DNA from 2 places in the Rhizobium sp. UGM030330-04 genome. Region 2 is predicted to be linked to the other one. Evidence: predicted binding sites of a transcription regulator. Region 2 holds the regulator's gene; the other holds the start of a gene.

Region 1 (6,046 bases), on a different contig from region 2:
TTGACCGTGAAGAACAGCGTCTCACCGGACGAATCGTCCACACCGTCATTGTCGGTCACGGCATAGGCCGTTCCAGCCTTGTCGAAGGTGAAGCCTTCCAGCTTGTCGACGACGTAGCCGTTGGTCTGGGCCTTGAGGTCCGGCAGGAAATCATGGGCTTCCTGCTTGGCCACCAGCGGCAGCTCGCCGCCAATCTTGCCCGGCTTCAGGTCCGCGATTGCAACGCGGTAGAGCTTCTTGATCTTGGCCTTGTCACCGATCTGGTTGTCACGCTCGACGATATAGACATATTCGCCCTGCGCGGTGATTTCGGAGAGACCGACCCAGCCTGCCTCGGTCTTGTCGAGCGGGTAACGCACCGCGCCCCATTCCTTGGACTTCGGCTTGTAGGAGACGAGCTTGACGAAGCCCTTCTCGTCCGTGCCCCATTCACGCTGAACGGCCATCCACAGCGTCGCATCGTCGCCCTTGCCGATCATGGTCACGCCTTCGAAACCGAAGCGGGTCTCACCGGCGAGAAGTTCCTTCGGCAGCGCGATCTCGGCCTTGATTTCACCCTTGGCGTTGACGTTGTAGAGCGCGTGCGGAACGAGCTTGGCGCTGTCGCCTTCCGAGGCCAGCCAGAAGCCGCCCTTGCCATCCAGCGTGATACCTTCGATATCGAGCTTCTGGGCAGCGATACCGTCACGCTTGATGCGCAGCACGCTGGTGATGGTGGCGGGCTTCTTCGTCGCGTCGATGGTGTAGATCGACGGCTGGTTGCCATAGACCGAGTCGGAAACGGCATAAAGAATGCCAGGCTTCTCGGCATCGCCGACCAGGCCCGAAAGAGCGCCCCAGCCGATCGGTGCGCCGTCAACGGTGGCGGAAACCAGCTGCGGATAGGCTGCTTCGCCCTCAGCGCGCTCATAGAGCATGACGTGCGAGCGGACGCCGCCGTCCTCGACCAGATCGACCTCGTTGGCCGTGGCGAGCAGATTGCGCGACGGGATGGCGACTGCGCCTTCCGGCGAAACGCCCGAAGGCAGGAGCTGGGTCAGTTCCGGCTCCTTGCCGGTGTCCTTGTAGACAGCGACGACGGAGGCACGCTCGGAAAGCACGAAGAAGTACTTCTGGTCGCCGAATGTTGCCGCTTCCAGACCTTCCGGCTCGATGCCCTTGGCCTTGGAGCGCTTTTCCGGATAGTGGCCGATGGCCGCAACCGCATGCTCGAGCGAGGCGCCGGATTCATAGAGAAGCTTGCCCGTCTTGTCGAAGATGGTAAAGCCGCGCGAACCGCCCTGCCAGTCGCCTTCGTTGGCGATGACGATGCGGTCGTTGTCCAGCCACTTCACCGCGTCCGGCTCGCGCTTGCGGCCTTCCTGCTTGTCGGTGAACTTCAGCTGGCCGTCGGACTTCGTGTCGATGCCTTCGAGATCAACCGTGCCGGCGGAGAAATGCGTCTTCACCGTGCCGGTCTTGCCGTCGAGAATGACGATATGGTTGTTTTCCTGCAGCGTGAGCGCGATCTCGCCATTGGCGTTGATCGAAACGAATTCCGGCTCCGGATCTTCCGGGGCGATTTCAGCGAGACCGGTGAGTTCGATCTTCTTCAGCGTCGCGCAGTCGGCAACGCCGTCCTTCAGGCCGACCGTTACCAGATAGCCAGCCGGCATCTGCGGCAGCGCACCTTCATTCACCTCTTCGTCGCGCTCGTTTTCGATTGCGATGGCGGCAAAGGTCTTGTCCGGAGAGACGGCAACCGAATCGGGCTGGCCGCCCAGATCACAGCTTGCCTCGATCTTCTTGGTGGCGATATCGACCGTCACCAGCTTGCCGGACGGCTTGGCGCGGTTTTCCGACGTGTTGACGCCGGCCAGAACCTTGACGCCGGCGACGGCAACCGAGGTCGGCTCGCCTTCGAGCAGCAACGCGCCGCCTGCCTTCGGGGCCTTCGCATCGGTGATGTCGATGAAGCCGATGCCACCAAGCGGGCTGTCCGAATAGATCAGGGTCTTGCCATCTTCGCTGGCGGTGATGATTTCAGCCGACGTGACGGACTTTGCATCCTTGTCGGCAGGCAGGTTCTGCGCCACCGGGAAAGATGCGATGCGGTTGAAAACCGGCTCGGCAGCGGCCGGAAAAGCTGCGGATGTAAGCAGCGCAGCAGTCAAAGCCATATGAGAAAATCGGAACGCCATTATAATCCCCCTTGGGTCCAAAAATACCCCATGGCTTCTGCGTCAAAGACATGACAGTGGCATGACATTTCCTTGCGGCTGAATCAAAAAGCCCGGCCGTGAAGGCCGGGCTTTCGTGTTTATGCGCACATTCCGCGTATCGAAACGCCGTGTGTCCGGATGGAAGCTACACAGGCGCGCATCGATACTTTCAATCCACACCATACCAGCTAAGAAGTCTGGCCATCCGAGAGATTCTCGGAAGGCCTGCCCGTCTTTGTGCCTGCTGATGGGTCAGCGCGTCAAAACATGCTTCCTCGTGAACCTGAAAAGCCATCCGCCCGCCGCCGGGCGTCATGGCCTTCCGGAAACCTTACGAGTTGACGGCGTCCTTCAGGCCCTTGCCTGCGGAGAACTTCGGCACGTTGCGAGCCGGGATATCGACTTCAGCACCCGTGGAAGGGTTACGGCCCTTGGAGGCTTCACGGCGGCTTACGGAGAAGCTGCCGAAGCCGGCCAGGCGGATGTCGCCACCGTTCTTCAGTTCGCTCTGTACGGTTTCGAATACTGCATCAACCGCGGAAGCAGCATCTGCCTTCGTGAGACCAGCCTTTTCGGCAACAGCAGAGACGAGCTCGTTCTTGTTCATGTTTCCACCCCTTTCAATGGTTTGAAACGACTCAAATTAAGCCGGCGCAGAATACGTTCGCATCCGCGCGCAGCAACTCAAAAGCGCTGGAATCGCCTGAAAAACAAGGGGTCTACGGTTTTTTTCACAAAAAAGGCCGACATTTCTGCCGGCCTTCCCCATAATCGTGCCAATTTGGCATCACTTGCGCGGGCCGCAGCGCCGCATGTCTCTTCAGACACCTAACATATTGATTCCATGCACCCGCTTTGCGGAAACCGATTCCGGCTTCCGCGCCGCCGGCATGTATCAATGCGCGATTGTCTGGCCGCCGTCGTCGACACCTTCGACGGTGGCGATAACAGGCGTCTCGATGCTGCCGTCCCACTCGATGGGCTCCGGCTGGCGGATGAGCGCGTGCTTAATGACTTCGCCCATGCGCGAAACCGGGATGATCTCCATCTCGTTCTTCACGTTGTCCGGAATCTCCGCCAGATCCTTGGCGTTCTCTTCCGGGATCAGCACCTTCTTGATGCCGCCGCGCAGTGCCGCAAGCAGCTTTTCCTTCAGGCCGCCGATCGGCAGCACGCGACCGCGAAGCGTGATCTCGCCCGTCATCGCCACATCCTTCGAGACCGGAATGCCGGTCATGATGGAGACGATGGCGGTCGCCATGGCAACACCGGCGGAGGGTCCGTCCTTCGGGGTCGCACCTTCCGGAACGTGAACGTGGATGTCGCTCTTGTCGAAGCGCGGCGGCTCGATGCCGAAGTCCACGGCGCGCGAACGGACATAGGATGCCGCCGCCGAAATGGATTCCTTCATCACTTCCTTGAGGTTGCCGGTAACCGTCATGCGGCCCTTGCCCGGCATCATCACGCCTTCGATGGTGAGCAGCTCACCGCCGACTTCCGTCCAGGCAAGACCCGTGACAACACCGACCTGATCCTCACGCTCGGCCTCGCCATGGCGGAACCGCGGAACGCCCAGATAATCCGGAACGTTGGCAGCGGTAACCTCGACGGACTTGACCTTGCCCTTGATGATCTCGGTGACAGCCTTGCGGGCCAGCTTCATCAGCTCGCGCTCGAAGCTGCGCACGCCCGCCTCGCGGGTGTACTGCTGGATGACGATCATCAGAGCGTCATCGGTAACCGAGAACTCTTCCGGACGCAGGGCATGTTCCTTGATCGCCTTCGGCAACAGGTGACGCTTGGCGATTTCGCGCTTCTCGTCTTCCGTGTAACCGGCGATGCGGATCACTTCCATACGGTCCATCAGCGGGCCGGGAATGTTCAGCGTGTTGGCCGTGGTCACGAACATCACGTCGGACAGGTCGTATTCCACCTCAAGGTAGTGATCCATGAAGGTGGAGTTCTGTTCCGGATCGAGCACCTCCAGCAGTGCGGATGACGGGTCGCCACGGAAATCCATGCCCATCTTGTCGATTTCGTCAAGCAGGAAGAGCGGGTTCGCCTTCTTGGCCTTCTTCATCGACTGGACGATCTTGCCGGGCATGGAGCCGATATAGGTACGGCGATGACCGCGGATTTCCGCCTCGTCGCGCACGCCGCCAAGCGCCATGCGGACATATTCGCGGCCGGTCGCCTTGGCGATCGACTTGGCGAGCGAGGTCTTACCGACGCCGGGTGGGCCGACGAGGCACAGGATGGGTCCGCGGATCTTCGAGGCGCGCGCCTGTACGGCCAGATATTCGACGATACGTTCCTTCACCTTGTCCAGACCGAAATGATCCTGATCGAGGATCGTCTCGGCGCTGTTGAGGTCGGTCTTGATCTTCGACTTCTTGCCCCAGGGCAGACCGAGCAGCCAGTCCAGATAGTTGCGCACGACGGTCGCTTCCGCGGACATCGGGCTCATCTGGCGAAGCTTCTTCATTTCCGCTTCGGCCTTTTCCTTGGCCTCCTTGGAAAGCTTGGTCTTGGCGATGCGCTCTTCCAGTTCGGCCATCTCGTCACGGCCGTCCTCGCCGTCGCCGAGTTCCTTCTGGATCGCCTTCATCTGCTCGTTCAGGTAATATTCGCGCTGGGTTTTCTCCATCTGGCGCTTGACGCGCGAGCGGATGCGCTTTTCGACCTGCAGCACGGAAATCTCGCCTTCCATGAAGCCGAGCGCCTTTTCAAGCCGCTGCTTCACGCTGACGGTTTCCAGCATTTCCTGCTTTTCGGTGATCTTGATCGACAGGTGCGAAGCGACCGTGTCGGCAAGCTTCGAATAATCGTCGATCTGGCCGGCAGCGCCGACAACCTCGGGCGAAATCTTCTTGTTGAGCTTCACATAGCTCTCGAATTCAGACACGACGGAACGCGACAGCGCTTCGATTTCAACCGGGTCTTCGGCGGGTTCCTGCAGCGGCGTCGCGGAGGCTTCGTAGAAGTCCTCGCGGTCGGTGTAGGAATCAATCTGGGCGCGGCCCTTGCCTTCCACCAGCACCTTGACCGTGCCGTCGGGCAGCTTCAGGAGCTGCAGGACATTGGCGACCGTGCCGACCTTGTGGATGGCCTCCGGGGCCGGATCGTCATCGCTGGCATTGATCTGGGTGACAAGCATGATCTGCTTGTCCGAACCCATGACCTCTTCGAGAGCGCGAATGGATTTTTCCCGCCCGACGAACAGGGGAACGATCATATGCGGGAAAACGACAATGTCGCGCAGGGGAAGTACCGGATAGGTACCGCCAGATGCCGCAGACGTGATGTTCGTCATATCATTTCCTTTCCATGGTCCCTTTCGGGACACCTTGCCGGACAGCTTGGGGCATCCGGCATATTCATTTCTCGAGACTGAAAGTGGAGTTTCGAAACACCGATTTCAAGTCGCCGGAACAGACGGTCCCGCGAAGCGGCAGGACCGTGAAATTCAACAAAACCCAGCGCTGGCTACTACTCCCGACATTTCCGGTTATCCCAAGGGATCAGGAACCGGGTCACCGACGGCAATTCACATTTCCGTCACATCGCGCTGCAAATCAGTTGTAAGACTTTATCAGCAAAGCGCAATCCGCTCCAAACGCAAAATGGCAGACGAAGCTTTCCTCCACCTGATTGTCGAAATGTAGCTGCGAGATACTTGGAACATCAAAGAGCGTTACAGCATCTCCGCGACCATGGGGCCGCGAATGCCGATGCAATTGCCCCAGGGGTCGCGGAACTGGCACATCCAGAGTTCATCATCGATTTTCATCGGACCGCGATAAAGAACAGCACCCGCTTCACGCAGATGCGCCAGGGACCGCCCG
Region 2 (6,046 bases):
CCATGATCGTGGTTCTCGCCGCCGGTGTTGCAGCCCGCCTGCAGCTCAATCCGTTCGAACCGATGACCACGGTGACGGTCAAGATCGTCAGCCAGCTGACCGGCGACCTTGAATTCACCTCGCCGCAGACGCTGGTTGCCTTCGCGCTCGGCATCACGCTTTTCGCCATCACGCTTTGCCTGAATATCTACGCGCTTTACATCGTGCGCAAATACCGGGAGCAATATGAATGACCGACATCGTTTCTCCCGCAGCCGGCGCCGCCGTCAACAAGGCCACCCGCCGTGATATCGGCATCAAGCGCCGCTATGCCGCCGAACGTCGCTTCCGTGCTTACGGAATGGCAGCGATTTCCTTCGGTCTCATCTTTCTCTTCCTGCTGCTTTTCTCGGTGGTCTCCAAGGGTTACACCGCCTTCCAGCAGACGATGATCACCGTTCCGGTCGAGTTCTCAGAACAGATCATCGATCCGAAAAATGAGCGCGCCACCAACCCGGCGAAGCTGATGACGGCGAATTATCCCGTCATTGCCCGTGATGCGGTCGCCAAGGTTCTTGGTGTTGCGCCGACGGATCGTGCCGGTCTTCGTGCCGTCAACCTCCTGATCTCGGACAGCGTGCGCACGCAGCTTCGCGACATCGTCGTCGCCGATCCCGCCGTCATTGGCACAACGCGCACCGTCACGCTTCTGGCGTCGGGCGACGTCGACAGCGCCTTCAAGGGCCAGGTCGACCTGACGGCGGATGAAGCCAATCGCCGTATCTCGAACCAGCAGCTCGGCTGGATGAACCAGCTCGCCGAAAGCGGCCAGCTCGGCAAGCACTTCAACACCGGCATCTTCGTCAACGGCGCTTCGAGCCGTCCGGAAGCGGCGGGTGTGGGCGTGGCGCTGATCGGCTCCTTTTACATGATGCTGATCGTGCTGGTGTTGTCGCTGCCGATCGGTGTCGCAGCCTCGATCTATCTCGAGGAGTTCGCGCCGAAGAACCGTCTGACGGACCTCATCGAGGTGAACATCAACAATCTCGCGGCTGTTCCCTCCATCGTTTACGGTCTGCTTGGCCTCTCCGTCTTCATCAACTTCATGGGCTTTCCCCGTTCGGCCTCGCTGGTCGGCGGCCTTGTCCTGACGCTGATGACCCTGCCGACGATCATCATCGCCACGCGCGCGGCATTAAAAGCCGTGCCGCCGTCGATCCGTGCGGCGGCGCTCGGCCTTGGCGCTTCAAAGATGCAGACGATCTTCCACCACGTCCTGCCGCTCGCCATGCCCGGCATTCTGACCGGCACCATCATCGGCCTCGCCCACGCGCTGGGCGAAACGGCGCCGCTGCTCTTGATCGGCATGGTGGCATTCGTTGCGAATTACCCGACAACGCCGATGGATCCGTCCACGGCACTGCCGGTGCAGATTTACATGTGGGCGAACGAAGCGGAACGCGCCTTTGTCGAAAGAACATCTGGCGCTATCATCATCCTGCTTTTGTTCCTCATCGTCATGAATGTTGGCGCAATCCTGTTGCGTCGCCGCTTTGAACGGCGCTGGTAGAGGGAGATTGAGCAATGAACATGTTGTCGGAAGCAGCAGTTGAAAAGGCGCTGGACAAGAAAATGAATGAAGTTTCATACAAGATGATCGGCAAGGATGTTTCGGTTTATTACGGCGAGAAGCGTGCGCTTTACGACGTGAACCTCAACGTCCGCGAAAACACGGTGACCGCGCTGATCGGCCCGTCCGGTTGCGGCAAGTCCACATTCCTTCGGACGCTCAATCGCATGAACGACACGATCGATGGCTGCCGGGTCACTGGCAAGATCACGCTCGACACCGACGATATCTACGACCAGGCGATCGATGTGGTTGAGCTGCGCGCGCGCGTCGGCATGGTGTTCCAGAAGCCGAACCCGTTTCCGAAGTCGATTTACGAGAACATCTCCTACGGCCCGCGCATCCATGGTCTGGCCCGCAACAAGGCGGATATGGATCAGATCGTCGAACACAGCCTGCAGAAGGCCGGCCTGTGGAACGAGGTCAAGGATCGTCTCCAGGAGTCCGGCACCGGCCTTTCCGGTGGCCAGCAGCAGCGCCTTTGCATCGCACGCGCGGTTGCCGTCAGCCCGGAAGTGATCCTGATGGACGAGCCCTGCTCGGCGCTCGATCCGATCGCGACCGCCAAGGTCGAGGAGCTCATCCACGAACTGCGCGCCAACTATACGATTGTCATCGTCACGCACTCCATGCAGCAGGCAGCGCGTGTTTCCCAGCGCACAGCCATGTTCCACCTTGGTCATCTTGTCGAGGAAAACGAAACGGACAAGATGTTCACCAATCCGGATGACCAGCGCACGCAGGACTACATCATGGGCCGCTTCGGCTGATTTCCGGCCGGCGCTTTATCGAAACCGAACAAGACTGGTGCCTCTGCCGTGCCCGCTGGTGTGCACGTGCATGAAGGCCAAGCCGGAGGATCAGACCGTGACACAGACAACGACCCATTCGCATATTCTGTCCGCCTATGACGAGGAATTGAAGTTCCTGACCCGCCGCATCGCCGAAATGGGCGGTCTGGCCGAGCAGATGTGCGCAGATGCGGTGCGCGCGCTCGTCAATTCCGATGCTGCCCTGGCGCAGAAAGTCATTTCCGATGACACGATCCTCGACCATTCCGAGCGTGAGATCGGCGACAAGGCCATCGTCACCATCGCCAGAAGACAGCCCGTTGCGGCCGATCTTCGCGAAATCATCGGCACCCTGCGTATCGCCGGTGATCTCGAGCGTGTTGGCGACCTCGGCAAGAACACCGCCAAGCGGGTGATCGCGGTTGCCGGCACCGGCGTGCCGCGCAAGCTTGCTCGCGGCATCGAACACCTGTCCGAACTGGCGCTGGTGCAGCTCAAGGAAGTGCTCGACGTCTATTCGACACGTTCCGCCGAGAAGGCCAATGCCATTCGCGAGCGTGATGAAGAAATCGACGCCATGTATACGTCGCTCTTCCGCGAGCTTCTGACCTACATGATGGAAGATCCGCGCAACATCACCACCTGCACGCATCTCCTGTTCTGCGCCAAGAACATCGAGCGTATCGGCGACCATGCCACCAATATCGCCGAGACGATTTATTACATGACCACCGGCAGTCAGCCGGAGGGAGAGCGTCCGAAGGACGACAGTTCCAACACGCTCGGTTCGGTGACCGAGTAACAGACAAGCAGAAGCTTGTGGAGTTAGTATATGGTGCCCAAGATTGCAGTTGTGGAAGACGAGGAAGCGCTGAGCGTCCTGCTTCGTTACAATCTCGAGGCTGAGGGATACGACGTCGACACGATACCCCGTGGAGACGAAGCGGAAATCCGGCTGCAGGAACGTATTCCTGATCTGCTCATCCTGGATTGGATGCTGCCCGGGGTTTCCGGCATCGAACTGTGCCGGCGGCTGAGAATGCGGCCGGAAACCGAGCGGCTGCCCATCATCATGCTGACGGCGCGCGGTGAAGAAAGCGAGCGCGTTCGCGGTCTTGCCACCGGTGCGGACGATTATGTCGTGAAGCCGTTCTCGACGCCGGAGCTCATGGCCCGCGTCAAGGCGATGCTGCGTCGGGCTCGCCCCGAGGTTCTCTCATCGGTGCTGAAATGCGGCGATATTGAGCTGGATCGCGAAACCCATCGCGTTCATCGCAAAAGCCGCGAAGTGCGCCTCGGCCCGACGGAATTCCGCCTGCTGGAATTCCTGATGACCTCTCCGGGCCGAGTGTTTTCCCGCTCGCAACTGCTGGATGGCGTCTGGGGTCACGATATCTATGTCGATGAACGCACTGTCGACGTGCATGTCGGCCGTCTGCGCAAGGCACTCAATTTTTCGCATATGCAGGATGTCATCCGCACCGTGCGCGGTGCCGGATATTCCATGGAAGCCTGACCGCAGCCGAACTGAAGGCCTCGGTCAGGATACATTCGCCCAAAATTGAAAGGCCCGATACCATTGCGGTGTCGGGCCTTTCGATTTTGGACTTTTCTCGAAAGCGGCATCTCAATCTTCGGAGCGCACGATCGACGACCGGTTGATATCCGGATTGTGGCGCGATGTCTGACGGCGATGGAGGAAAGGGCCGGTACTCCATTGGTGCATCGCTCCCCGGAACGGGCCTGCCTTTGCCATAAAAAAACGGGCCCGAAGGCCCGTAGTTTTTGAGTGCTGAATGCGTGCCGCAACACTCAAGCCTTGCGGCGCTCGCTCACCGGCTGGTAGGCGAGTTTCGCATGGAACTTGCAATAGGGCGAAGATTCCAGCGCTTCACAACCGCAGAAATGGAAATCATCCTTCAGCGGATCGCCAACCGGCCATTTGCAGGTGCGCTCCGTCAGTTCCGTCAGCGTCAGGCGGCGGGAAATCGGCGTAACGACGTTTCTGGAGGGAGCGTAATCGAGAACTTCAGCGGTCTCGATGTCGATCTCCTCATGGAGAGCCGTTGCCGCGTTCGAGCGGTTCAGAGCCCGTGCCGGTGCCGCGCTGACGCGAGCCGCGAAATTCGTTGCGCGCGGGGCAGGGGCGGCGGTGCGCTTAGGCGCGGAGCGCGCCGACGTGACCGGGCCGCCAGCCTTGACGCGTCCCGGCAGGTTGAGGCGATGCACCTTGCCGATCACGGCGTTGCGGCTGACGCCGCCCAGCTGTGCTGCTATCTGGCTGGCGCTCAGTCCTTCGGCCCACAATTTCTTGAGTTTCTCGACCCGCTCGTCTGTCCAGTTCATGCCGCTTCTCCGCTTGTCGCGTATATTTCGACAGAATCCCTCTCCGTCTCGCGAGACATGCCGCGAGCGTGGTTTCCGCCGGATTTTAGGTGACTAGTTCCGCCGCAATGCAGTCTAGTAATTAGCGATTAACCTAGTGCCAGCCCGACTCCGTGGCAAGAGTCGCGGGAATCATCTGGAATCGATTTTCCGGTTTTCCCCAACTTGCTGGCGAGTTGAGTCTGAAAGGCAACACCTTGGGGCTCGGCTGCGGCCACATACTAATGCTTGAGAAGCCCGGGAAACGCGGACTTTTGTTGACATCGGCAAGCGAAGTGACAATAGTGCCCCTGCCGCCGCAAGGCGGCATTTTTGATTTTCAGGCGAGGGATAACCCTCGAAGCCTATTGACAACCGTCTGACAGCGCATCCGCGCAAGGAGTGATACAGCCATGGCCGAAGCCGCCGCGCCATTGTTCGATACATTTGCAAGAGCCCCCCTGCGTTTCGAGCGCGGCGAAGGCGTCTGGCTGTTCACGGAAAGCGGCGAGCGATATCTGGATTTTGCGGCAGGCGTCGCGGTCAACTCGCTGGGCCACGCCCATCCGCATCTCGTGGAGGCGATCAAGACGCAGGCCGAGAAGGTCTGGCATGTTTCGAACCTCTATGAAGTGCCGGGGCAGGAAAAGCTCGCTAGGCGGCTGACGGAAGCAACGTTCGCGGACAAGGTCTTCTTCACCAATTCCGGTGCGGAAGCGCTGGAATGTGCCATCAAGACCGCGCGCCGTTATCATTATTCAAAGGGCCATCCGGAAAAATTCCGTATCGTCACCTTCGAAGGCGCCTTCCATGGCCGCACGCTGGCGACCATCGCTGCCGGCGGCCAGCAGAAATATCTGGAAGGTTTCGGCCCCAAGGTTGAAGGTTTCGATCAGGTTCCCTTCGCCGATGTCGACGCGCTGAAGGCGGCCATCACGGACGAGACGGCGGCGCTTTTGATCGAGCCCATTCAGGGCGAGGGCGGCATTCGCGCGCCCAGCAAGGAATTCCTGCAACTCCTGCGCGGATTGTGCGACGAGCACGGTCTGCTGCTGATCTTCGATGAGGTCCAGACGGGCGTTGGCCGCACGGGCAAGCTGTTTGCTTATGAACAGACGGGCGTCGCGCCCGATATCATGGCGGTTGCCAAGGGTATCGGCGGCGGTTTTCCGCTCGGTGCGTGTCTGGCGACGGCGGAGGCCGCTTCCGGCATGACGGCCGGTGTGCATGGCACCACCTATGGCGGCAATCCGCTCGCCATGGCGGTTGGCAACGCCGTGCT

Evidence for each region. Region 2 encodes PhoB, which activates phosphate uptake and scavenging genes when phosphate is short. Its sites were predicted from a motif close to TGTCATNNANCTGTCAT; they were not measured.
Region 1: a site for PhoB is predicted at 2,231-2,247, ahead of N434_RS15845 (esterase-like activity of phytase family protein). Genes of this name have one in related genera too.

What each region holds. Positions count from the first base shown of each region.
Region 1 covers NZ_QKML01000010.1:1,284-7,329, forward strand. The annotation lists gene N434_RS15845 (esterase-like activity of phytase family protein) at 1-2,180, opposite strand, end outside; gene hupB (DNA-binding protein HupB) at 2,533-2,808, opposite strand; gene lon (endopeptidase La) at 3,097-5,514, opposite strand; gene N434_RS15865 (VOC family protein) at 5,896-6,046, opposite strand, start outside.
Region 2 covers NZ_QKML01000001.1:223,095-229,140, reverse strand. The annotation lists gene pstC (phosphate ABC transporter permease subunit PstC) at 1-233, shown strand, start outside; gene pstA (phosphate ABC transporter permease PstA) at 230-1,549, shown strand; gene pstB (phosphate ABC transporter ATP-binding protein PstB) at 1,564-2,379, shown strand; gene phoU (phosphate signaling complex protein PhoU) at 2,477-3,202, shown strand; gene phoB (phosphate regulon transcriptional regulator PhoB) at 3,233-3,916, shown strand; gene N434_RS01120 (GcrA family cell cycle regulator) at 4,213-4,746, opposite strand; gene N434_RS01110 (aspartate aminotransferase family protein) at 5,178-6,046, shown strand, end outside.